Cytobacillus sp. IB215665: one gene and its partner. The protein of the gene in region 1 interacts with the protein of each later gene in a pairwise test. Links are inferred from orthologs where the notes say so. Each region holds a gene or a part of one and is shown on either strand. Other genes may lie near its edges. The genes, in order: groL and grpE.

Region 1 (11,647 bases):
TTTCTCTTACTTTAGCTTTAATAGGCTCTCTGTAGCTAAATTCATGGTTATACGATCTGATACGTGATAGGCTAAGATTTCACTGGTCGATCCATCTTTAATAGTGGACAAATAGGCTTTCTGACCCCTTACGTAAAATAAATATGTGATATTGGTTAGAGGAGTACTTTTCCAGGGACTTACTTAAATTGTCGGTCCAACAGATTGGGTACAATCCTATGTTCTTGTGTTGCTTTCATCATTCGTCTATAAGAGTTTGCCTTTCTAATATGGCATATAATGGCGGCTGCTTCTTCATTATTCGTCGTATAAGCTTCAAATTATAGACAACAAAAATGTACCCTATAAGAAGACTTTTTAAAGTGCTTATTCTATAGGGTACATTTTAGTAAAAGGCGGTACTAAATGTTACAAGGTGACTAAATATATACTAATGTAACTTATGTACTCCCTACCCATTTGGTGTCGTTAGGGAGCTAATAAACGATTAAATACCTTGCTGTATTTTATATTATGAAAATAAATTTTTTTAATAACCTTTTAGGTGGTCTGCAGACATTTACAGCATTCAAAAATACTATTTCATTAACTTTATGTCACTTGTTTCAGCTTTCTTCCTCTAGGTTAATCTTTGGATGTTCACATATGTTTCTTTCTAAAACTTTGATCTCACTAGAAAAAAATACAACATTGGCTACCTATTTTGATTAATTTTCGAAAAGTGAAACACCATTAGGACGTCCTTGTATGTTTCTTATTCATGACCCTTTTTTCAATTAAGTTGGTATAAAAAGCAATTGAACCCAAAAGGCATGAATAGATTGTGAAAACTGGTAAAATTCCTAATATGTTAACTGAAAATAGATTTTCATGCCCTTCTGTTCCCGCACTTTTTTCAGCACCTAAACTCGGACCACTAACTAAATCAATCGATACAACAGTCAGTTTAAATATTTGGACGAACAAAAAAATCGTCCCAATAATCAACATTATACGTAAAATTTTTATCCGAGAAGGTTTACGAAAAGAAAATAGCTTCTTTAATTTAGGGTATTGGCTTCCAATTTGTTTGATCCACTGCCAATGTAATCCTAAATGAACCCCAACTATAAGTAATCCGAGGATTGACAAAATAATATGAAGAGCAAGCCAATTTATGCTTGTGAAATATCTAAAATTAGGAAAGATAACCTCGGAAATTAATAATCCACTTACCATAATAAACAACATATCTAACAACAGGGTTATATTTAATAAGTATGATAGTAAGGCTTTGCCTCTTATTCTTTTTGAGAATATTTTTTTGCTCATACCAATAATCCAATCTTTGTTTAAAAATAAATGAATAATTAATGCTACTGCCAATAAAATACTAGCTATTTCATGAAATGCTACACTGGTGATAGCTGGAGCAAATAATAAGCTAAATGTAATTGCAATCAATAAATCAAAACAAAATTTAAAACGATTTTTTTTCATTTTCAATCCTCCTGAAAAACACCTTTAATTATATTTACGAATGCCCTTCAATTCACTAATTATAAATTTTTTAATATCATTCTAATTGCTGTTGAACAGTTTACATCATGTTCCTTTGCATAATTATTAAGTTTCTTAAAAGACTCCTCATCCAATCGAACGTGTAATGGAAAACTAAGCTTTTCTGACTTTTCTTTTCTAGGCCTTCCTCTTTTCGTTCTCCTATTTCCTTCTTCATCCATCCAAGCCTCAATTGTAACAGTGCCATACTGTTCAATAATCTGTTGACAATTATGCTTGTCCCATAGATCTTTCGCTTTCTTTTTATAAATGATAGATAGCTGAATTTCTTCATCACTTAACCCGATAAACTTTGCTTTCTTATAGAATTTTTCTTTCAACAATTGCTCTAATTCTTCGTATGAAGAAAAAGTTATTTGATTCATTTAAACACTCCTTTTTTGTAGCACAAAAATCCTAAAAACATTATAGCATTTTTTGTGCTACAAAAAAACCAAAAAGAAATATGTAAATCTTTCTGTCCATTTAGTAAAGGTACATTAAAGGGCTTTTTGCTGATTTTATCAACCTTTTATTTGAATTCGAGAATTTTCAGTAACGACTCCTGTTTTATCTCATTAACTTTTCCCATTCTCGAAAGCCTTTTTTATATTTCTTACGTTGTTTCACACTTCTGGTTAAATTTGATAGAATTTTACGTAACATTTTTCACTTCATTCAAACCATCCTCTTTTAACAACTAAAAGAGGACACCCATCACACAACTAAAATGCTGCAATGATTAGCGCCCTCCTATTGTCAGGTATGTATATAAGCCTCTTCTTTTTTCTGTAAACTCCCAATCCTCTTTTATCACATTGTGAGTGTTGAATTTATCAAATGGAAATACCTACATCTCAGTGGCTTAGCTTGTCTTGTTCGATCATTAATATTGTTGTACTTATGCAATTACTTAACTTAGTTTGTTGGCTTAGATCAATTTCTTTAATTTTAGCGACTCGGTTCACCCCTTAACTCTTTTTCAAAGCTTTATCTTTAGTAAGAAATCATAGCTACTATTACAAGCAAATTTTATTACCTTTACCGCTCCTTTATTGTTAAACAAGTATATGTACATGCTGGACAGTTAGTACGATAAACTTCTCCTTCTTTTCTATCAAACATAATCTATCTTAAGTTTCATAACTTCGGCGTTTTCCTTTACAATGTATGGTACTATTATTTTTAGTTATAAAATTACATGGGGACTGTGAAAATAGGTTCTATATTAATAATCACAGCAGTATTTCATTTTTTTTTCATTGATTTTTGTACCTATTTTATTTAAAGAAAAAAACTAACCATTATTTACTATAAATTGGAATTCACTACGAAAACACCTAACCCACTTGTAAACTTATAGATTTCATTACTTGATCTTCGGTCTTAATTGCTGTGCGCTAAAATTAACAGGACCATTAAGGTTTATGTCAGGGTTATTTGCAAAACCAGTTAATCTATAAGTAGCACATTGATAACTATTAATTTTATCAATCGTTTGAGAAGATGTTATACTAATATCTTCTCCGCCACCTTCAATTCCTCTGATTGACCTATGAATAGTTGTATCCCCTCTCCATACTTGATGAGTAAATTCATCACCACCTTGGTTGTTTAATACAAATGTCCAACTTAGCAATACAATATCACCAGGCTTTAAGTTATTTAGTGTTAACAGTGCAATTGTTGTAGGATAATTTGAATCAGTTGAAAGAGATCCTAAGTCCACATGGTTTGTTGAAGGAATATGAAATTGAAAGTCAACTATCTCAAATCCTTCTCCATTACCTCTACACAATTGGTTACTCATTCCCTCATCTCCCTTAAATATTATATATATATATATGGCTTTCTAAATATTATTGTGTGGGGAGATGTCTGTAAAAGTTGTAATATAAAACTATCGTTGTGTAGTTAAATTCAATTTGACTATATATATATGATTCTTAGATCCAAGTCTTTCACAGTAACTCTTGAGTTTCCATAACATTTTACTTATACCTCCCCAAGTTACTCGCTGCTTATCTTGTGTTTAATATAATTCTTATGTTTTTGGTAATAATACACAGAAAACACTTTATATATACACAAGTTTTAACTGGAGGTAATTATGTTCGAAATCATGGAAAACATAAGAAATTTGTTGGTCAACTCATATTTTACCAAAGGATTAATTTACCAATTTTTTATTGCGTTTGTTAAATTTTTCGTTCTTTATTGGATAATAAAATTAGCTATTATTAATGGGATCAAGGAATCCAAGAATAATGAATAATGAATAATAAATAACTGTTTCTTTTAAAACACCTTAGATTGGCTTATGAGGTGTTTTTTTAAAGTGGTTGTTTTCACATTGATTGTTATTTTTCGTATTAATAAACACGTACTCAACTAGAGTTCGTGTTACCTTTTTCAGGAAACGATGTACTAATGCGTTTATATTAAAATTATTCATCTCTAAAAATTGATATACTTTTAAGCTCATTTTAATGTCGTGCTTGGTTTATTAAGATAATCTTAAGAAATATCTACCCATAATATTAAGAATTGGACATTACAATACATTTAAAATCAAAACTAAAACATATTAAAGGAGTCTTAATTATGAAGAAAATCATTGTAGCAACAGTGGTTGCTTCTACTATTGCATTTGGAAGTGTAACAGTAATTACTTTAGCTTATAACAACAATTTTTTTGATCGAGTAAAGGGTGTATCTAATCAATTTTCTAAAGATAAATCTCTTTGGATGTATGATTATGAGGGCTTAAAAACTTTCGATGGCAAGCTAGTGATAAAATTTGATGGTGAAAGTGGAATTATAGATTTACAAGGAAATCAAATAAATAAGGATAACTACTACCGTATACTCGGAAAACAGGGCTTTAGTATCATAGGATATGAAGGGGATGATCATTTACCTGAAGAAGAAATGGTAAAACGGAGAATAAGCGCTTTTCGTGTAAAAACAGCTGGCAAGACTCAAGTGGAAATTAACCAAGAAATCATGGAAGGAAAATCACAAATTAGTCTATATAGGGAAGCGCATAAATTAGGAATTAACTTTGAAGACAAATCATCAGAGCAGTTGTTAGCAGAAATAATGGAAATACGTAAAAAAAGAACATTTGAAATATACGATGAGTATTATACTGCTGAAGATTACAAATCAACACTAAGGATGGCAGAAAAAAATGGGATTGAGACAGATGGGAAAACTCTTCGCCAAATAGAACAAGAATTACTTAAATACTTACCTTCCATCAAGTCCTTATGATGTAAGTAACACTATATAAATCTTGTTTTTTAACTAACCATCTCAAATTAAACTATTCACCACCTCATCACTCGTGTATTTTTATTTAATAAACACAACTTACCTTTTGTTTACTAAACCAATCACAAGTTAGACATGAAAACAGAATGAGGTGATTATTAAAAATTTCAGGACTATATTCTGAATTAACTCCACACTCGTTAAGACATACACATACATCATTACTTGCAGAGGCTGAAGTGAGTTTACCTGAAATCATGGAACGTCTTGGGCATAAAGATGATGACACGACAAAACATGTGTATTTACATATTACTAAGTCTATGAAAAAAGAGGCTTCCCAAAAGTTTGCTCAACTAATGGAAAACCTCTAATTTTTTATAACCTCACGTTACCTAAATGTTACCCATACTGGACATCATATAGGCAAATCCTTTTATATCAAGGGTTTGAGGGGCAGATTACATCATGCCGCCCATTCCGCCCATTCCACCCATGCCGCCCATGTCAGGCATAGCAGGTGCGCCACCTTCTTCAGGTTGGTCAGCTACTACAGCTTCAGTTGTTAAGAACATTGCTGCAACAGATGCTGCGTTTTGTAATGCTGAACGAGTAACTTTTGTTGGGTCAACGATACCAGTGTCGATCATGTTAACCCACTCGCCAGTTGCTGCGTTGAAGCCTACTCCAACTTCTTCACGTTTTAGACGATCTACAACGACAGATCCTTCTAGGCCAGCGTTGTGAGCGATTTGTCTAATTGGCTCTTCAAGTGCACGTAAGACGATATTTACACCAGTAGCTTTATCTCCGTCAGCTTCAATTGCTGCTACTTTGCTGTGTACATTTACTAGCGCAGTACCACCACCAGAAACAATACCTTCTTCAACAGCTGCGCGAGTTGCATTTAAAGCATCTTCGATACGTAGCTTACGTTCTTTTAATTCAGTTTCTGTAGCTGCACCAACTTTGATTACCGCTACGCCACCAGCTAATTTAGCTAGGCGCTCTTGTAATTTTTCTTTATCAAATTCAGAAGTTGTTTCTTCTAATTGTGTACGAATTTGGTTTACACGTGCTGCAATTTTATCAGATGCGCCAGTACCTTCAACAATTGTTGTATTTTCTTTTGTTACAACAACTTTTGAAGCACGACCTAATTGAGCAACAGTAGTAGCTTTCAAGTCTAATCCTAGGTCTTCAGTGATTACTTCAGCACCAGTTAGGATAGAAATATCTTCAAGCATTGCTTTACGACGGTCACCGAATCCAGGAGCTTTAACAGCTACTGCATTAAATGTACCACGAAGTTTGTTTACTACTAATGTAGCTAAAGCTTCACCTTCTACATCTTCAGCAATCATTAAAAGTGGTTTACCTTGTTGAACAACTTGCTCTAATACAGGTAACACTTCTTGGATATTAGCAATTTTCTTATCAGTGATTAAAATATATGGATTTTCTAAAACAGCTTCCATTTTATCAGAATCAGTAACCATGTATGGTGAAGCATATCCACGGTCGAATTGCATACCTTCAACAACTTCTAATTCAGTTGCGAAGCCTTTTGATTCTTCAATAGTGATAACACCATCATTACCAACACGTTCCATAGCTTCTGCAATTAATTGACCTACTTCTTCATCAGATGAAGAAATTGCAGCTACTTGAGAGATTGATTCTTTACCTTCAATCTGTTTTGAGATTGCTTTAAGCTCTTCAACTGCAACTTTAGTAGCCTTCTCAATTCCTTTACGAACGCCCATAGGGTTTGCACCAGCAGTTACGTTTTTAAGACCTTCAGTAATCATTGCTTGTGCTAAAACAGTTGCTGTAGTAGTACCGTCACCAGCTACATCATTTGTTTTACTAGCTACTTCAGCAACTAGCTTTGCACCCATGTTTTCAAATGCATCTTCTAATTCGATTTCTTTTGCAATTGTAACACCATCATTTGTAATTAATGGAGAACCAAATTTTTTCTCTAATACTACATTACGTCCTTTAGGTCCTAATGTAACTTTTACAGCATTAGCTAGTGCATCTACACCACTTAGCATAGAACGGCGTGCTTCTTCGCTAAATTTAATATCTTTTGCCATATTGTTTTACCTCCTCAAATTTTCCTAATCTATTAAATAATGTTCAATCCATATGCTGTTGAACATTACACATTATGTTAAGTACAAAGGTGGATAAAATTAGCTAAGTACAGCTAAAATATCGCTTTCACGTACGATTAAGTATTCTTTACCGTCAGATTTTACTTCAGTACCAGCATATTTTGAGAAGATGATACTATCACCTACAGCTACTTCAAGAGCTACACGCTCACCGCTGTCTAGTACTCGACCAGAACCAACAGCTACAACTTTTCCTTCTTGAGGCTTTTCCTTTGCAGTATCCGGTAATACGATACCACTTGCAGTCTTTTCTTCTGTTTCTTCAATTTGAATAACAACACGATCACCTAATGGCTTTAACAAGTGAAACAACCTCCTCAAATAATTTAAATGGTATTATTGTTCAATATTCTTCTATTAGCACTCGCTATACTTGAGTGCTAACACAACTATTATATTAATGAATCTCACATGTTTTTGCAAGTCTAAAGCAGAAAAAAATTCCTAATTTCATATATACCCCATAAATAGACAAGTTCTCCCTTGTATAACCACGACATTCGTCCCATTTTTTATTACACAATTAGAGCTTGGCTTTATTTCTTGTCATAGTCTTCAATATAGAAAGACTCTTTTCGTAATCTTTGCCGCTATTGATACCAGCATAGAAAAAGTGTTTTATACGGTTATCATTGCTTTACAGAAGAAAGATGCCATAACTCTAGTTAAGTACTTGGCAATTGCTTAGTACGAAAAACATTATTTAAATCAAAAACAACCCATTTCTAGGATCTCTGTAGAGTTAATATTGCTGATGTTGATGTATTTGGAACGCTAAGTAGGTTTTACATGATTGAAATAAAGTTTATACCTTCTTATGTAAATATCTTTATCATTTAACCCTTTAAAATTATGTCACAAATACGTAGGAATAAACATAAAAAACATAATATACATGAGTATGTTAGAATACTGTGATAAAATACGGTAAGTATTGTACTAACCCGTGTATATCGGACATACATTATTAGTGCATATTTTAATCGGACAACTATGATGAAAATCGTTAAATAGGCTAACAATGTCAAATCATTAAGGTATATCATTTGAATAGGGATTTTTCTTTCTGATAAAATGACATGGTGACCTCTAAAAGCTGCGAAGGGAAACAAGGCATTCCCAAATAGCAAAATACTATTTTAAACCAAAGCAGCATGAACAAACATTTAAAGGAGATTATTTTATTGATTAAAAAGATATTTCCACCGTTCGAAAGACATTATTGGTATGTAATTATCGCGTATATTATCGTCCAATTTTCTGCGACTTTAGGTGTGCCATTATTAGAAATTTTAGGTGTAGGCGAGGATGCTCATTCTAATGATATTGCGCTAGTCATTAGGGTTGGTTATTGGGCTGTAATTAGCTTTATCCTCGGATTAATGATTATTCTCTTCATTATGAAAAAAGATATGATTAACAGAGTGATTCCTGAAGATTACCCCTCTACTGGCAAAGCCATTTTCTGGTCAATCGCAGGTATTTTCCTTGCGTTATTTGCACAATCTTTAGCAGCAAATATTGAAATGTTACTTGGAATTAATCCAGGGTCAGAAAATACTGAAGTGCTTATCGGAATTTTTGAATTGGTCCCGTTATTCATTATTGTCACTTCAATCATCGCACCAATATTAGAGGAAATCATTTTTAGAAAGATCATTTTTGGCTCGTTGTATAAGAAATATAATTTTTGGATATCAGCACTTATTAGTTCTGTCATATTCGCCCTAGTTCATGGTGAGCCAGAGCACATACTCATATACAGTTCAATGGGATTTACTTTTGCCTTTCTTTATGTGAAAACAAAAAGAATACTCGTACCTATTATTGCACACGTTTCAATGAATACATTTGTGGTCTTAATACAAACTATCTACAAGGATGACATTGAACAAATGCGACAACAACTGGAACAAATGCAGTCGATTATTGGAGGATTATAACATATGCGCCGCTCACCTTTATTTTTTGGATTTATATATAGTTTTATAGGAATCGTTTTCACATATCTCGCAATTCAATCAGCTCAAGAAACAATTTGGAATTTCCCCACTCTCATATTGTCTTTTGTAGCCACCCTTGATTTTGGAGTGGCTATTCGTATGTTTATCTTTCATAACAAACTAAAAAATATAAAATAATTAACAACCTTCCTAGTTAACAGGAAGGTTGTTTTATTCTATGGCTAATTTCACATTAATTGTTGCTTTTTGCTAAGCACGAATATGTTCGGGACATCTTTTCTTCTCTAAATACATATGAGTTACCCAAAATACCATTCTCTGTATCAACCAAGCTTATTTGCTATTAATTCACCGTAATAGTGAACAAGTTGTGGATATGAAGTTAGCTCATTCTTACCCTTATCACTAAGTGAATAAGTTCCTCTTCGCACCCTTTCAAACCAGCCGTAATAATTTTTATTAAGAATAGATACAGTTTTGTCACCCGTTCCCATTTGGCGAAGATCACTTGTTGATAACTGACCTAAACGTTCGAGGCAACAAGCAATATGAATACAGTTTTCTTTGTACGCCGTCATGATTTTTTGATTCTTGCTTCCACCAACATTATGGTCACGATGCCTGCCTTGCATTTCAGTTAAAAGTAAATCTCTCTTTTTTTTGCTGCTTTGCATGCTTTTTTTCCGATCAAAGTCAGCTGGGGCTAGAATGATTTCTACCAGTGCAGTACCATTTTTGAAAGTTACAATCATAAGGCCTAATTCTAACCTTCTGACCAAATAACATATATCCTGCCATTTTTTAGAACGCAAAGAATATGTAGGCCTCGGGATAGCAATATACACCTGATCGGATAAACGCTGCCTTTTAGTAGCTTGTATTAACAGCTTTATACTTATATTAAGCTTAAGCTCCACGATCACTAGCTCATCGTCTTTTATAGCTGCTATATCACAATGATTGACTTCTCCATATACTTCATACCCCTGTTCTATAAAATGCTCTTGAATAGGTTTATATAAATCAACCTCAAACAATTTTGTTGTTTTATTGCTCATTAACATCATTACTTTCTTCATTTATTGAATGCTTTATATAAGATATTAATACGACCTTTATACTTGCATATACTCACAAAATAACCGCTAGAAAATACTACATGAAAAAAGTGAGCCTCTACAATTTGTAAAAACTCACTTTGATTAACTTTGTTATGGTTTATTGTATGGTTATTACTCATTTTCAGTCAGGAGTTCCTGTTCTAGTTTTTCCACTTTCCGATAGGTTATTTTTGAGATAAAGATACTTATTTCATATAGAATAAATAAAGGTATCGTCACCATCAGATGTGAAATGAGCTCTGGTGGCGTAATAAATGCTGCTATAACTAGTAAAACGAAATATGCGTATTTTCTTATTTTCGCTAAAAACATAGGCGAGACTATGCCAAGTCTAGTTAAAAACATCACAACGACAGGAAGCTGAAACAATATTCCAAATGGAATAGTGATTTTAAATAGAAATTGGAAGTATTCATTTATGCCAATAACTTGATTAACCGTTAGCCGTTCAGATATCCTCGTCATAAACTCAATAACAAATGGAAATAGAATAAAATAGGAAAATGAAACTCCACCTAAAAATAGTAACACTGATATTGGTATATAACTTAAAGTGATTTTCCGTTCTTTTTCATATAGACCTGGGCTAATAAACGCCCAAAGCTGATATAAAATAACTGGTGCAGTAATTACAAAAGCTATAATAAAAGCAAATTGCATATAAATTTTTATTGGATCAGTTAAGGAAAATGCATTCATCGTCAGCTCTTTTGCTTCATCAGCCTGTTGTAAATAGACAATGATTGGCTCAGCCAAAAAAAAGCTTCCAATTGTAGCAACAACAAAGAAAACGGCTGCGATAATTAGACGCTTCCTTAGCTCTCCTATATGATCGTATACAGACATTTCTTTACTATCATTCATACTTTCTCATCCTAATGTTACTTCTTTTTATTATTTTCATTTGCAATGTCTTGTGCCGCTCTCTTAAATTCTCTAAGTGTTTCTCCAGCAGCTTTTCCTAATTGAGGAAGCTTATTTGGACCAAAGATAACGAGTGCGATCACTAAAATTAATATAAGACTTCCTATTCCTATGTTAATTGGTCTCACCTCCATCATAAATTACAAATAATTTTCCTGATCTATCATTATAAAGCATATATTGTTATTATAACTCGATGATCATCTAAACGACCACAATGCCAGTAGAGCTACTATTCAGTTGGGTAGTTTTTAAGGAAATATACTAAAGATTGTAACTCAACTGCTAAATCAATGTGATGAATTCTAATATGGTCAGGTACATTAATTCGAGCTGGTGTAAAATTCAAAATACCCTTAATACCTGTTTCTACTAAACGATCGGTCATCCCTTGAGCAACTGGTGCAGGTACAGTTAAGATGGCAACACTTACATCTTTGGTAATATATTTTTCTAAATCATCCATATGATAAATAGGAACATCTCCAACTGTAGTGCCAATTTTTTGCTCATCAACATCAAATGCAAGTTCAATTTTCATATTATTATTTTTAATAAAATTGTAATTTAAAAATGCAGTACCTAAATTCCCGACCCCGATTAACACCACTTTTGTCAGTTCATCTTGATCTAGTGTTTG
Region 2 (11,446 bases), on another replicon or contig:
TAGATTTTATTGTTCAGAGAAAACCAGCTGAAGCAATGCAAATTTTATTTGATTTAATCGAGCAAAAGGAAGAGCCGATAAAGATATTGTCTTTAGTATCAAACCAGTTTCGCTTAATATATCAAGTGAAAGAATTAGCAAGACAAGGCTATAACCAACAAAAAATTTCATCGATTATAAAAGTTCATCCATATCGCGTAAAGCTAGCTGCTGGGCAAGCTAAGCTCTTTGGGGATCAAGAATTAAAAGGAATTATCGGTCAACTAGCAGAAGCAGACTACGATATGAAAGTCGGTAATATAGATAAACAATTGATTTTAGAACTATTTATTATGTCATTACAAGAGCAAATACACTAAACGCATTTTACAGGTGATTGTGTTTTTAACGATGGCTGTTTTCTCATCATGTTGTTTTTCGTACTTGAAAATAAACACGAATACAGCTACCTTCGTGGCACTTTTTCTTCTCCAAAAGCTAAAAAAATCACACAAAACAAACTTCCCTTCTCCGTACCAAAAAAACAAGCTTGAACATCGCGTATTAGGTGGTCAAGCTTGTTTTTTATGGGGATTTTACATCCTATGTTTTCACTAACATTCAAAGTTTTATACATAGCGGTTATATTATGTTATTTTCTCATCATATTGTTTTTCGTACTAAATAGCAGCAAAAAGAAAACGACCCTTTAAAAAGGATCGCATGTTATTAAGCAGTAATGCTGTTTAATTTTTTTGCTAAGCGAGATTTTTGACGGGATGCAACATTTTTATGGATGATCCCCTTGCTTGCAGCTTTATCTAGCTTTTTAGAAGCTAATACAAATGCAGCTTGCGCATTTTCAACGTCTTTGTTGTCAACAAGTACTTCAAAGTTTTTAACAGCAGAGCGCATTGCAGTTTTAAGTGTAGCATTATGAGCACGACGCTTATCGCCTGTTTTTACACGTTTAATAGCTGATTTAATATTTGGCATGTATTTCACCTCCCAAAAATAACAATCGAGATGATGTAAACTCGACATATCACTTACATTAGAACACATGATATTCTATCAAACGAGGACTAATAATGCAATACTTATTCGACAATGAATGTTTCTATTGACTGGTGGTAAAACTAGATTATAAATCGATTTGAAAAAAAGGGGTGCATTCTTTTTGTCTCAATTAGACCTAAGTAAGTATTCTGTACGAACCGATTTAGCAATAGAAGCTCATGAAATGGCATTAGAAAGCAATGCGAGGGAAGAAGCTAAAAAGGAACAATCGTCAATCAATGGAGTGGTAGTAAAAGAGAATGATATCGGCGGTGTAAAGGTTACGAAAGTTGATATAAATAATGACGGGGCTAAGGCGGTAGGAAAAAAAGCTGGATGTTACGTCACTCTTCAAGCAGAAGGGATTAGACAACAGGATACTGAGTTACAACAGCATGTCGAAGAAGTTTTCGCTAATGAATTCAGTAATTTTTTACAGCAGTTAAACATTCAAAAAGATGCTAGTTGTTTAGTCGTTGGCTTAGGAAACTGGAACGTTACTCCTGATGCTTTAGGACCTATAGCAGTAGAAAACTTGTTAATTACTAGACATCTATTTAAACTTCAACCTGAAAGTATCCAGGGTGGCTTTAGATCAGTAAGTGCCATCGCACCAGGTGTAATGGGTTTAACCGGGATAGAAACAAGTAATATTATTCACGGGGTTATCGAAAAGTCACAACCTGATTTTGTTATTGCAATTGATGCATTAGCTGCAAGGTCAATTGAACGTGTAAATGCTACAATTCAAATCTCTGATACAGGCATTCATCCTGGGTCTGGTGTGGGTAATAAGCGTAAAGAACTGAGTATTGAAACGTTGGGCATTCCTGTTATAGCAATTGGTATCCCAACTGTTGTTGATGCAGTCTCAATTACTAGTGACACCGTTGACTTTATATTGAAACACTTTGGTAGAGAAATGAAAGAGGGAAGCCGTCCATCTCGTTCACTTGCACCTGCGGGAATGACCTTTGGAGAAAGACGAAAACTTACAGAAGAAGATTTACCGGAAGATCCGCATCGTCAAACGTTTATGGGGATGGTGGGAACTCTAGAAGAAGATGAGAAGCGTAAATTAATTCATGAGGTACTATCACCACTTGGACATAACTTAATGGTAACTCCGAAAGAAGTAGATGTATTTATTGAAGATATGGCGAATGTTATTGCATCAGGCTTAAATGCTGCCTTACATGATCAAGTTGATCAGGATAATGCAGGGGCGTATACACATTGAGGAAGTTCTATGGAACGAAAGAAACAGAGCTTTAAACATGCACGGCAAGGAGTGGTAAGGTTCTATTTCTCAAGGGTTGATCATACTGATTAAGTAGACAAGCTTTGGAGGGATATGCCATGAGATTTGAGCGAGGTCAAGGAATGGTTATGACAATAAAGGGGTCTAATATAAAAAAAACAATAATCATCATGATGTTAGGTTGCATGATGATATTTTCGGTTACTGCAATAATGACATCGCTAAAGCCAAAATATCGTATTTCGTCATCTTCCATCAACGATTTAACAACTAGTCTTACTAGTGAATCATTACTTTATTTATTATCACTTGAAAATCATTATTTTTCTCAAATTTTATCAACTAAACCAGAAACAAATTTCCCTTCTCTACTTTTTGAAATGGCAACGAGCATTAACCTTGATGACCCACGGAGCTTACTTGGCAGTGAATTACCTGGTTATGCGTTGTATGACAGTAAAATAATTGTCGCTGGTGAAGGAACTAATTACACAAATTTACCTTATGAATCAGCGCCTCCAATAGAGGTATTACTAGCTGAAAGAGATGCTTCAGTTCAAAATATGGAAGAAGTGGATGGTGAAACTGAAGAAGTAACTCCCCCAGTATTAACAACAAACGGTAAAGACGTTGTCTACATTTATCATACACATAGTCGTGAATCTTACTTACCTCATCTAGAAGGGGTAACTGAACCTGATAAAGCTTATCATTCCGAAGTTAATGTTACCTTAGTTGGTGAGCGTCTAGCATCTGAGTTGGAAAAAAGAGGGATAGGAGTTCAGCTAGATCAAACAGACATAATGGGACAATTAATCGCTAAAAAGTGGGAGTTTTTTCAGGCATATGACCAATCCAAACCTTTAGTGCAAAGTGCAATGACTAGTAACCGTGATTTGCAATATTTTATAGATATTCACCGTGATGCCAATAGGAAAGAACAAACAACACATGTGATTAATGGTAAATCATATGCTAAGACCGCTTTTGTTATTGGAGGAAATAATGCTCGTTATGAACGTAACCTTAAGCTCGCTGATGACCTACATCAATTGTTACAGCAAAAATACCCTGGTCTAAGTAGAGGGGTATTTGAATGGAGTGGAGAAGGAGTAAATGGTATGTATAATCAAGACCTATCGGACAATGTCATGCTAATAGAATTTGGTGGCGTGGATAATACCTTTGAGGAATTGAACCGTACTGCAGCAGCTATTGCTGATGTCTTTAGTGAGTATTATTGGCAAGCTGAGAAAGTATCTACCGAATCAGATGCGACTGCACAGTAATTTAATTAATTTAATTGTTCGTTAATGCTTCGTTCTCATGAAAGAAATCTCTTCATTTTAGGCCCTTTTCGTAAACTTTGTTGCTATTGTTATCGAATTAGTACCAAAAAAATGATTTTACATTGTTAGTTATCGTTGTACAGAAAAAAAGGTACCACGAGCTCTAGTTTTGTACGTGTTTATATCATAATACGAAAATCAACAATCAATGCGAAAACAGCCTTAATTTAAAACTGCAATGTTTTACGTTCAATTTGCTTAAGGTGAGACCTTTCAATTTGGTGAAGTCAGTTTTTGTATATGAGCTTAACGGTGTATCCGTAATAAGTCTATTAGGGTGAGTATAATGTGGAAATTCATGATGAAGTGCTTTCTTTTATGTACAGTCCTTCTTTTTGGTGTATTGATAGGAATGCAGAAGGCCAATAGTGGGATTATTGAGATGAAAGGGTATGATGACCCTTCATTTCGAGGTGCATTAGAAATTGCTGAAACCTCTAATGGAGAATTTGAGGCAAGTGTTCTAGGTTTGGAAGCAACGAGTCATGATTTGAAACAAAAACAACAACAATTAGCAGAAATCAAAGCCTTTAATCTATTTTCATCAATGGGGAAAACTATTGCGGAAGCGGTAAGTAATACATTTCAGAAAATATTACAAATGATTGATACTCTCTTTGCGAAAATTATGGAAGGTAAATCAGGCTAACCGTGTTTTCCATGTCAAGCGCAATGAAAAAACCATTTCCTATTAAGAATGGTTTTTTCAATGCCGTGGATTAATAATTACTTTAAGCTCTTTTCTTATTCACTCGAGGTCACTTCGTCAAATCACCCGAAGGCAAACAACGCCTTCATGTGATTTGACTCCAGTGCTTGTCGGGGATAAACAAGCTGCTTGCGCTTTTCCTGTTGTCTAGCTCCAGGCATCGGCTCGAGGTCATAAGTCAATCCGTCAAGAAGGTTAAAAAGCAACCTTCTAGCCGTTTCGCCTTATGCTTGTCGCCGATAAACAGTCGCCTTGCGTTTTTCCTGTTGTCTAGCTTCAGCACCTATCCCCTCGAGGTCACTTCACTATTTCATCTGAAGGCAAAGTACGCCTCCATTTGAAATAGTTCCAGTGCTTGTCGGGGATAAACAAGCTGCTTGCGCTTTTCCTGTTGTCTAGCTCCATGCGGCATCGGCTCGAGGTCATAAGTCAATCCGTCAAGAAGGTTAAAAAGCAACCTTCTAGCCGTTTCGCCTTATGCTTGTCGCCGATAAACAGTCGCCTTGCGCTTTTCCTGTTGTCTAGCTCCAGGCGCCATCTGCTCGAGGTCATAAGTCAATCCGTCAAGAAGGTTAAAAAGCAACCTTCCAGCCGTTTCGCCTTATGCTTGTCGCCGATAAACAGTCGCCTTGCGCTTTTCTTGTTGTCTAGCTCCAGCGCATATTCCCTCGAGGTCACTTCGTCAAATCACCCGAAGGCAAACAACACCTTCATGTGATTTGACTCCAGTGCTTGTCGGGAATGAACGATGCGCTTCTGCTTTTCCTGTTGAATGTATGTTTGGCAATTGTTATAATCAATGCTAGTGTATGTTGTGCCGATAATGGTAGGAGTGAATTGAAATGAACAAGAAAGAAAGAGTAAATAGGCAATCAAAAATACGGAACTTTTCTATAATAGCGCATATTGATCATGGAAAATCAACCTTAGCAGATCGTATATTGGAGAAGACGGGTGCTTTAGCCCAACGTGAGATGAAAGATCAATTGTTAGATTCAATGGATCTTGAACGAGAGCGTGGAATTACAATTAAATTAAACGCTGTTCAATTGAAATATAATGCCCAAGACGGAGAAGAATATATTTTTCATTTGATTGATACACCAGGGCATGTTGATTTTACTTATGAAGTCTCTAGAAGCTTAGCTGCATGTGAAGGTGCAGTATTAGTAGTTGATGCAGCTCAAGGTATTGAAGCTCAAACATTGGCAAATGTATATTTAGCACTGGATAATGACTTAGAAATACTCCCAGTCATAAATAAAATAGATCTACCGAGTGCCGACCCTGAAAAGGTAAGACAAGAAATTGAAGATGTTATCGGTCTGGATGCTTCTGATGCAGTTTTAGCTTCTGCTAAAGCTGGTATTGGAATTGAAGATATACTTGAACAAGTTGTTCAAACTGTCCCTGCACCAACTGGAGATACAGAAGCACCGCTTAAGGCTCTCATATTTGATTCTTTATACGATTCCTATCGAGGAGTTATTGCATATATTCGAGTCGTTGAAGGAACAGTAAAGCCTGGTCAAAAAATAAGAATGATGGCAACTGGAAAAGAGTTTGAAGTTAACGAAGTAGGAGTATTCTCACCTAAAGCTGTGTTACAGGACGAACTGAGTGTTGGAGACGTAGGCTTTTTAACAGCATCAATTAAAAATGTTGGTGATACCCGTGTAGGTGATACAATTACTGATGCAAAAAACAGTGCAGTAGAACCGCTTCCAGGTTATCGACGCTTGAATCCAATGGTGTTTTGTGGATTATATCCAATAGATACTGCGAAATATAATGACCTTCGTGAAGCATTAGAGAAATTGGAGCTTAATGATTCGGCATTGCAATTTGAGCCAGAAACTTCTCAAGCGCTTGGATTTGGATTCCGTTGTGGATTTCTAGGTCTATTGCATATGGAAATCATTCAAGAGAGAATTGAACGAGAATTTGGTATTGATTTAATTACAACAGCACCGAGTGTAATTTATCAAGTTTATTTAACAGATGGTACCGAGGTGCGAGTTGATAATCCTTCCAATATGCCAGATCCACAAAGTATTGAACGAGTGGAAGAACCATATGTTAAGGCAACAATCATGGTTCCTAATGATTTTGTAGGTGCTGTAATGGATCTATGCCAAAATAAGCGCGGCATCTTCATCGATATGCAATATTTAGATGAAAACCGAGTTAGTATTATTTATGAAATTCCATTGTCAGAAATTGTGTACGATTTCTTCGATCAGTTAAAATCAAACACGAAGGGTTATGCTTCGTTTGATTATGAGCTTATCGGTTACAAAGCTTCAAAGCTTGTAAAGATGGACATTTTATTAAATGGAGAGCAAGTAGACGCATTATCATTTATTGTTCACCGTGATTCTGCATATGAACGTGGGAAGCTTATCGTTGAAAAACTGAAGGATTTAATACCAAGACAACAGTTCGAAGTACCTGTTCAAGCTACAATTGGTACTAAAGTAGTTGCTCGTTCCACTATCAAAGCTATGCGGAAGAACGTATTGGCAAAATGTTACGGTGGGGATATATCCCGTAAGCGGAAGCTTCTTGAAAAGCAAAAAGAAGGAAAAAAACGGATGAAGTCAGTTGGATCTGTCGAAGTTCCGCAAGAAGCATTTATGGCAGTGTTAAAGATGGATGAAGAAAAATAACAAATCTACTACAAATTTGAACACATAGGTAAATGTACTTTATAATGTTACTTGCCGCAGAAAATTCTGCGGCTTTTCTATATACTCAAGTTGAAGTTAGTAATAGATAAATTTAACAGACAGATTTGTATGACAGCTTACGTATTATTTAGCTGAACTTAAAAAGGTAAAGGTAGTGATGAAGTGGCATCTGGAGTGTACATTCATATACCCTTTTGTGAACATATATGTCATTATTGCGATTTTAATAAAGTTTATTTAAAGGGGCAGCCAGTAAATGAATATTTAAATTCGTTAGAAGAAGAGATGCATCAAACTCTTGAGCGCTATCCTTCAAATGATATTCGTTCGATATTTGTTGGCGGAGGGACACCGACAGCCATAAATATTAAACAACTTGAAAGGTTACTTGAAAGTATTAAGCGATATATTAAACCTGTGAATGATAAGTTAGAATTTACGTTTGAAGCGAACCCTGGTGAAACATTAACAAAAGAAAAGATAAAATTGTTATACGAAGCTGGCGTAAATAGAATCAGCTTTGGAGTGCAGTCATTTGATAATAAGATTTTACAACAAATCGGACGAGCGCATCGCAAAGAAGATATTTTTAAATCAGTAGATTGGGCTAAAGAGGTAGGATTTAACAACGTTAATCTTGACTTAATGTATAGTTTACCAGGACAAACAATTTCTCAAGTGGACGAGACTTTACAAGAGGCATTCTCTCTAAATGTAGATCACTTTTCAGCATATTCTTTAATTGTTGAACCAAAAACTGTTTTTTTTAACTTGCAAAAAAAAGGAAAATTACACCTTCCATCTCAAGAAGAGGAAGTTACAATGTTTGAGCATGTCATAGAACAAATGAAAAAACATGGATATAACCAATATGAAATTAGTAATTTTGCTAAGCCTGGTATGGAGAGCGTGCATAACCTAACATATTGGAATAATGAAGAATACTATGGATTTGGCGCTGGTGCTCATAGTTATATTGATGGGAAAAGAATAACCAATGCAGGACCATTAAATAAATATATTACAGAAGTGGCTAGACATGGACAAGGTACGACAGAGAGTCATGAAGTAACGCAACAGGAAAAAATGGAAGAAGAAATGTTTCTCGGGTTGCGTAAAATAAAAGGGGTGTCAAAAGGAGCCTTCTTCAATAAATTTAATGAAGATATTCATGATAGGTTCCATAGTCAAATTATTGAGCAACAACGAAAAGGTTTGTTAGAAGAAGATGAATATTATATTAGATTAACTCATAGAGGCATGCTATTAGGCAATGAAGTGTTTCAAGCATTTATATAAGTATTCTAAATGATTGACATCTCGCATTTGTTTTGGTAATTTATTATTAGATTTAGCACTCGGATAGACAGAGTGCTAACAGAGGTGATGACAGTTGCTAACAGAGGTGAGTACAGATGCTAACAGACCGTCAGTTATTAATTTTGCAAGTTATCGTTGATGATTTTATTCAATCTGCCCAACCAGTTGGCTCCAGAACATTGTCGAAAAAAGACGAAATCATGTATAGTTCAGCGACAATTAGAAATGAAATGGCTGATCTTGAAGAGTTAGGTTTTATTGAAAAAACACACAGTTCATCAGGACGAGTTCCATCTGAAAAGGGCTACCGTTATTATGTAGACAATTTACTGTCACCTCAATTGTTAACCAAGGAAGACGTAGGGAATGTGAAATCGATTTTTACAGACCACATTTATGAATTGGAAAAAATCGTTAAAAAGTCTTCGCAAATTTTGTCAGAAATGACAAACTATACAGCGATTGCTTTAGGCCCAAAGGTCATTGAACATAAATTAAAACGTATTCAAATCGTTCCGATTAATAGTGAGACTGCTGTGGCTATTATCATCACTGACACAGGTCATGTAGAAAATCGCACGATATCATTTACAAGTTCTATCGATCCTAGTGATATCGAAAAAATGGTTAATTTGTTAAACGAGAGATTAGTTGGTGTACCATTAATTGAGTTACATGATAGAATCGTCATGGAAGTATCGAACTTATTACGTACAGAAGTGGACAGCTATGACAGATTATTGAATGAAATCTTGAGTTCACTATCATTAAAGAAAGAAAATGAGGTTTATTTTAGCGGTAAGACAAATATGCTAAGTCAACCAGAGTTTCACGATATTCATAAAGTTCGTACACTACTTACGATGATTGATCAAGAAAAAGAATTTTATGACTTGATTAGGCCTAATAATGTTGGGTTAAGTATAAAAATCGGTAAAGAGAATAAGTTGTCGGCGATGGAAAATTGTAGCTTGATAACAGCAACGTACTCCATTGGTAGCGAACAGCTTGGATCTATAGCTATTTTAGGCCCAACAAGGATGGAATATTCACGCGTGATTAGCTTGTTATCATTACTTTCTACCGACTTATCAAAGGTACTGACTAAGCTGTATCAAAATAATTAACAGTGGAAATATTGAATAAGGATGGGAGGATGATCCCATCCATTTCGTATGACCACTTCATAGAAAATAAAGACCTGTATTCCACTTTTTATTAGTTTTAGGTGAGGTTTGTTTTATTTTAAGGGAGGTGAAATCATTGGTTAATGATAGTAATGTAACTGAAGATAAAGGAATAAATGAAAGTGAAAATGTTGACCAAGTTGAAGAAAGTAAAGTTGATCTTCAAAATAATGACAATCAATCAGATGTAAATCCTGAAGAAACGAGCGAGGAATCAAGTGTAAACGCAAGTATTAATGATTTAGAGAAAAAGCTTGATGAAGCAGAAAATCGCACGTTTAGGATACAAGCTGATTTTGATAATTTCCGTCGCCGCACACGTCTTGATCGTGAAGCAGCTGAAAAATATAGAGCCTTTAATTTAGTGTCTGATATTTTACCAGTATTAGATAATTTTGAAAGAGCACTTCAAGTAGAAGCAGATGATGATAAAACACAGTCTATACTACAAGGTATGGAAATGGTTTACCGTCAGCTATTCGATGCACTACAAAAAGAAGGTGTAGAAGTAATTGAAGCTGCTGGAAAGTCATTTGATCCGCATCTACATCAAGCTGTGATGCAAGTAGAAGATGCTGAGTATGACCCAAATACTGTTGTAGAAGAGCTGCAAAAGGGTTATAAACTTAAAGACCGAGTTGTTCGACCATCGATGGTAAAAGTTAATGGGTAGCAAATAAAGATTTATTACATATTTATAATTTTTAGGAGGTAACGAAGAAAATGAGTAAAATTATTGGAATTGATTTAGGGACGACTAACTCATGTGTTGCTGTGATGGAAGGTGGAGAAGCAAAGGTAATTCCTAATCCAGAGGGTAATCGCACAACTCCGTCAGTTGTTTCATTTAAAAATGGTGAAAGACAAGTTGGTGAAGTTGCTAAGCGTCAAGCTATTACAAACCCAAATACAATCATCTCGATTAAACGTCATATGGGAACAGATTACACGGTAGAAGTAGAGGGTAAAAAGTATACACCACAAGAAGTATCGTCTATTATTTTACAGCATTTAAAATCATATGCAGAAGAATATTTAGGAGAGCCTGTTACTAAGGCTGTTATTACTGTTCCCGCATACTTCAACGATGCCGAACGTCAGGCAACAAAAGATGCAGGTAAAATTGCTGGTTTAGAAGTAGAACGTATTATTAACGAGCCTACAGCAGCAGCTCTTGCTTACGGATTAGATAAAATGGAGGAAGACCAAACTATCCTCGTCTATGACCTTGGTGGGGGTACATTTGACGTATCTATTCTAGAGTTGGGTGATGGTGTATTTGAAGTTAGATCTACAGCAGGTGATAATCGTCTAGGTGGAGATGACTTCGACCAAGTAGTTATTGACCATTTAGTTGCTGAATTTAAAAAAGAAAATGGTATTGACCTTTCAAAAGATAACATGGCTTTACAGCGCTTAAAAGACGCAGCTGAAAAAGCTAAGAAAGATTTATCAGGGGTTACACAAACTCAAATTTCATTACCGTTTATTACTGCTGGTGAAGCAGGGCCGTTACATTTAGAGGTAAGCTTAACTCGTGCGAAATTTGATGAGTTATCCGCAGATCTCGTTGAACGTACAATGGGACCTACTCGTCAAGCGATGTCTGATGCAGGTCTATCTGCTAGTGAAATAGATAAAGTCATCCTAGTTGGGGGATCTACTCGTATTCCTGCTGTTCAAGAAGCACTTAAAAAAGCTGTAGGACAAGAGCCTCATAAAGGTGTTAACCCTGATGAAGTAGTTGCTTCTGGTGCGGCTATTCAAGGTGGTGTTTTAACAGGAGATGTTAAAGACGTAGTTTTATTAGATGTTACACCGTTATCTTTAGGTATTGAAACGATGGGTGGAGTATTCACAAAATTAATCGATCGTAATACTACAATTCCAAC

The links.
Region 2: the proteins of groL (region 1) and grpE interact in binary tests that used the Escherichia coli proteins (3 or more experiments, as listed by UniProt). The link is inferred for Cytobacillus sp. IB215665 from one-to-one orthologs.

Annotation. Positions count from the first base shown.
Region 1 is NZ_JAXBME010000029.1:14,712-26,358, forward strand. Bases 4,598-7,527 are described here. They hold groL (chaperonin GroEL), read right to left. Parts: upstream 6,918-7,527; coding sequence 5,277-6,917; downstream 4,598-5,276. Other genes in these bases: SLH52_RS22335 (hypothetical protein), read left to right, coding at 4,598-4,815; groES (co-chaperone GroES), read right to left, coding at 7,017-7,301. In the rest of the region: SLH52_RS22320 (DUF4405 domain-containing protein), read right to left, coding at 733-1,479; SLH52_RS22325 (hypothetical protein), read right to left, coding at 1,539-1,925; SLH52_RS22330 (hypothetical protein), read right to left, coding at 2,909-3,349; more of SLH52_RS22335, read left to right, coding at 4,144-4,597; SLH52_RS22355 (type II CAAX endopeptidase family protein), read left to right, coding at 8,183-8,941; SLH52_RS22360 (YdiK family protein), read left to right, coding at 8,945-9,139; SLH52_RS22365 (DUF2161 domain-containing phosphodiesterase), read right to left, coding at 9,286-10,041; twin-arginine translocase subunit TatC, read right to left, coding at 10,195-10,947; SLH52_RS22375 (twin-arginine translocase TatA/TatE family subunit), read right to left, coding at 10,965-11,144; SLH52_RS22380 (redox-sensing transcriptional repressor Rex), read right to left, coding at 11,240-11,647.
Region 2 is NZ_JAXBME010000002.1:258,336-269,781, forward strand. What follows is about bases 8,718-11,446. They hold grpE (nucleotide exchange factor GrpE), read left to right. Parts: upstream 8,718-9,666; coding sequence 9,667-10,227; downstream 10,228-11,446. Other genes in these bases: hrcA (heat-inducible transcriptional repressor HrcA), read left to right, coding at 8,718-9,494; dnaK (molecular chaperone DnaK), read left to right, coding at 10,278-11,446. In the rest of the region: holA (DNA polymerase III subunit delta), read left to right, coding at 1-359; rpsT (30S ribosomal protein S20), read right to left, coding at 709-975; GPR endopeptidase, read left to right, coding at 1,160-2,278; spoIIP (stage II sporulation protein P), read left to right, coding at 2,398-3,588; SLH52_RS03250 (YqxA family protein), read left to right, coding at 3,950-4,297; lepA (translation elongation factor 4), read left to right, coding at 5,200-7,026; radical SAM family heme chaperone HemW, read left to right, coding at 7,210-8,346; more of hrcA, read left to right, coding at 8,463-8,717. UniProt on the Escherichia coli protein: Participates actively in the response to hyperosmotic and heat shock by preventing the aggregation of stress-denatured proteins, in association with DnaK and GrpE. It is the nucleotide exchange factor for DnaK and may function as a thermosensor.